DNA from 2 places in the Marinomonas profundi genome. Region 1 is predicted to be linked to the other one. Evidence: predicted binding sites of a transcription regulator. Region 1 holds the regulator's gene; the other holds the start of a gene.

Region 1 (2,208 bases):
ATAATTTTTGTCATAGGCGTTTTTAGCATGCGTTCAGCCGGTTGTGTCATTAACGACTACGCCGATAGAAAAATCGATGGCTTTGTTGATCGTACTAAAAACCGCCCGCTGCCCGCGGGGCGAGTATCGGAAAAAGAAGCCCTAATGCTGTTTGCCGCACTGTCTCTTTTGAGTTTTATCCTGGTACTGTTTACCGATCTGCGGACGATTTTACTGTCGTTCGTTGGTTTGGGTCTTGCTGCACTGTACCCCTTTATGAAACGATATACCCATCTGCCTCAGCTTTTTTTGGGGTTAGCGTTTTCTTGGGCGATCCCCATGGCATACAGTGCACAAGGCGGCCATTTAGCAGACCCTGAACTGTGGATGCTGTTTGTCGCCAATTGCTTTTGGACCATTGCCTACGACACTTACTACGCCATGACAGACCGCCCAGACGACTTAAAAATTGGCGTCAAATCCACGGCGATTTTATTTGGCCAATATGACTTATTTGTCATCGTTTGCTTACAAGGACTGACCTTGTCTTTGATGACATGGATTGGTGTGCTGGCGGAACTGCATTGGCTCTATTTTGTGTCGCTGATCGTCTGTATCGGATTGTTTTATCAGCAATTTAAACAAGCAAAAGAGCGTGAACGCCAAGCCTGCTTTCGCTCCTTTTTAGACAACAATCGCGTTGGTTACTGTATCTTTATCGGTTTAGCAGTAAGCTATTTTATGTAATATATGGCAAAGTTGTGACAATGTAATCGAATTGTCACATTTGACCGCTTTAATAAAACCGTTCCTGAGATGAGGGTATATCCTGTGACCGGTAAAAAAGTATTAATTATTGATGACGAATCTTCCATACGCGAAATGATTGCTATTGCACTTGAAATGGCAGGTTATGAATATTTGGAAGCCGAAAATATACAACAAGCCCACGAAATCATCGTGGACCATAGGCCCGACCTTATTTTGGTCGATTGGATGATGCCCGGTGGTAGCGGTATCGAATTGACTCGTCGCCTAAAGAAAGACAGCACCACGGCCGAAATTCCGGTCATCATGCTGACCGCAAAAAGCGAAGAAGACAATAAAATCCAAGGCTTAGAAGTCGGTGCGGATGACTACATCACCAAACCTTTCTCACCGCGTGAACTGGTCGCTCGACTCAAAGCCGTGCTACGCCGAGCGACCCCTCAAGGGGTTGACGAGCCGATAGAAATAGAAGGCTTGCTACTCGACCCCATTAGTCAGCGCGTCACCATAGGCAGCCGCCCGTTAGACATGGGGCCGACAGAATACCGTCTACTCAAATTCCTGATGACGCACCAAGAACGTGCTTATTCACGGGCGCAGCTACTGGATCAAGTCTGGGGTGGCAATGTCTACGTTGAAGAGCGCACGGTTGACGTTCATATACGTCGTTTACGCAAAGCCATCGGTGGCTCCCATGATTTCTTGATACAAACCGTACGAGGAACAGGCTACCGCTTCTCAGCAAAAAGGTCTTTATGAAAACCATGTGGCGAAACACCATTATTGCTTGGCTAAGCGGTTTAGCCGCTTGCATTGTCATTGGCCTGATTATCGGGCAATTACTGGGTGTTTTGCTGCTCTACGTCTTAGGCTCTTTGTACTGGCAGCTTTATCAGCTGTATCAATTTCAGAATTGGTTACGCTATGCTGGCCGAGCGGCACCGCCAGAAGCCAGTGGCATTTGGGGCGAAGTGTTTGATGCCGTCTATCGGCTACAAAAAAAACAACGCAAATCCAAGCGCCGCATGCGCCAAGCACTAACCCGCATCGAAAGCTCCACCACCGCCTTAAAAGAAGGCGTCATCATGGCCGACAATCAAGGCAATTTAGAATGGTGGAACAATTCCGCCGCGCACTTTCTAGGTTTACAGCGCCCGATTGACCGTGGCCAAGCCATTACCAATATTGTGCGTAACCCAGAATTTTTCCGTTACTTCAGCCAAAAACGCTTTGGCGAACCATTAATTATCAAATCACCCGCCAAAGATGGCGTGTATCTGGAAATTCAAACCACGCTGTACGACAAAAACGACCACCTGATTTTTGTCCGTGACGTGACCCGCTTACACTTGCTAGAGCAAATGCGCAAAGACTTTGTCGCCAACGCCTCCCATGAGCTAAAAACCCCCCTTACCGTCATAAAAGGCTATTTAGAAACCCTCAGCCTGTTTAAAGACAACC
Region 2 (2,208 bases), 510 kb from region 1:
TCAACCGCGGTATTTAGCGCGCGTTGAGCGTTTACATCGCCACTCCATACAGACTCTAGCGCTTCATCGATGATGCCACGAATTTGTACAAAGTTACCCAAGCGCACCCCTTTGGTATTAGCCGTTGGCGTACCCGTTGTCATTTGGGTCACACCCGTTTCTGTACCTGAATTAGCCGCATAAAAACCTTGTTTCTTGGTCAAATCATACGCCGCTTTAGTGATTGGCAAATAGCCTGAAAACTGGTGCCAGTCGGCCTGTACAGAAGGACTTGATAAGAAACTTAGGAAAGACGCCACGCCTTTGTATTCTTCTTTAGAATGGCCTTGCAACACCCATAAAGACGCGCCACCAATAATGGTATTAGACGGCTGTTTTACCTTGCCTTCCCAGTAAGGCAGCTCAGCAACACCAAAGTCAAAGGTCGCATTTCGCTTGATACCGGCAAGCCCCGCCGAAGACTCGGTAAACATCGCGCATTCTTGGCTATAGAACTTCGCCGCGCCGTCGTTGGTTCGACCCGAGTAACTAAAAATACCGTTCTTTTGCCATTCGCCCATTTTCTCTACATGAGCCACTTGCAACGGACCATTGAAGGTAAGCTCGGTTTTCACGCCACCAAAACCATTTTCCAGCGTGGCAAACGGCACGTTATGACGCGCACTTAGGTTTTCTAACTGCACCCAAGATTGCCACGCCGTGGTAAAACCACAGGTTACCCCAGACGCTAGTAGTTTTTTAGACACGCTTTCAACGTCTTGCCAGGTTTTAGGCGCTTGGCTGATACCGGCTTTTTTGAACAAATCTTTGTTGTAATACAAAACAGGCGTTGAGCTGTTAAACGGCAAAGACAACATCTGCCCTTCACTGTTCGAATAATAACCCGTTACCGCGCTTAAATAGGTGCTTTCATCAAACGCTTGGCCTGAATCTTTCATCAACTGATGCACGGGATAAATCGCGCCTTGGGCCGCCATCATACTGGCTGTACCCACTTCAAATACCTGCACAATGGCAGGCTGCTGCTTAGCACGAAACGCCGCAATCGCCGACGTCATGGTCTCGGTATAATTGCCTTTATAGACCGGCTTCACCTCGTAGTCGTTCTGAGAGTCATTGAAGGCCTTCGCCATTTCATCAACCTTCTCACCATTGGCACCACCCATAGCGTGCCACCACTCTATTTGTGTCGCCGCAAAGCCCGAGCTCGCCATAGACAACCCAACCACTACCGACACCAACTTCAAATTATGCATTTCCGTGTTCCTCACAATGAGTTTTTATTAGAAAAGAAAGAACCACTATAGAAAGAAAATATTTCAGTTTGATGATAGTAAGGTTTCATTTGAAATACAATTGCCATTCATATGAAACTGAAACAACAAGCGTATGCTCACCACATCGCTGCTGTTTAAGCCTCTTTCAAAAAATAATATCGCTCTCCTACTTGTCAAAAAACAACCAAGTACTGTATAAATAACCATATAAAATATATTCTCTTTCGGAGTCTTTTATGCTGACCAGCATCGCTATTTCCAATTTCGCCATTGTTGAATCCTTAGAGTTGGAGTTCCACAAAGGCATGACTGTGATTTCAGGGGAAACAGGCGCGGGTAAATCCATTATGGTGGATGCTCTGTCGCTTTGTTTGGGTGACCGAACTGACGCGGCGGTTGTTCGTCATGGCGAAAAAAAAGCCGACATCAGTGCCAGTTTTGACATCCAACATTATCCGCATGTTCATAGGTGGCTGGAAGAGAGAGATTTAGAACACGATCAACATTGCATATTACGCCGTGTGATTAGCAAAGAAGGGCGCTCTAAGGCCTATATTAACGGTCGTCCTTGCACATTAAACGATCTTAAAGAAGTGGGTAGCCACCTTGTTGATATTCACGGGCAGCACGAGCACCAATCGTTGCTTAAAAAGAACGCCCAAAGACAGCAGCTTGATGCCTACGGTCAATTGACTGACTTGAGTAAAAAAGTGAGCCTACAATATACGGCGTGGCGACAGCTCAAAGAAGAGCTCTCTGCGTTACAGAACCGCTCTTCCGAGCAAGATGCAAAAATCCAATTGCTGTCTTATCAAGCTCAAGAGCTGCAACAGCTGGACCTCAAAGAAGGCGAAATCGAAGCACTAGAAAACGAGCAAGCCTTCTTATCCAACATTGCAGACTCCCAGTTTAAAGCGTACCAAGCCAGTGG

What was found. Region 1 encodes PhoB, which activates phosphate uptake and scavenging genes when phosphate is short. Its sites were predicted from a motif close to TGTCATANNNNTGTCANA; they were not measured.
Region 2: a site for PhoB is predicted at 1,316-1,333, ahead of ugpB (sn-glycerol-3-phosphate ABC transporter substrate-binding protein UgpB). Genes of this name have one in related genera too.

What each region holds. Positions count from the first base shown of each region.
Region 1 is NZ_CP073013.1:1,622,933-1,625,140, forward strand. It holds gene ubiA (4-hydroxybenzoate octaprenyltransferase) at 1-726, shown strand, start outside; gene phoB (phosphate regulon transcriptional regulator PhoB) at 811-1,506, shown strand; gene phoR (phosphate regulon sensor histidine kinase PhoR) at 1,503-2,208, shown strand, end outside.
Region 2 is NZ_CP073013.1:2,132,127-2,134,334, reverse strand. It holds gene ugpB (sn-glycerol-3-phosphate ABC transporter substrate-binding protein UgpB) at 1-1,256, opposite strand, end outside; gene recN (DNA repair protein RecN) at 1,514-2,208, shown strand, end outside.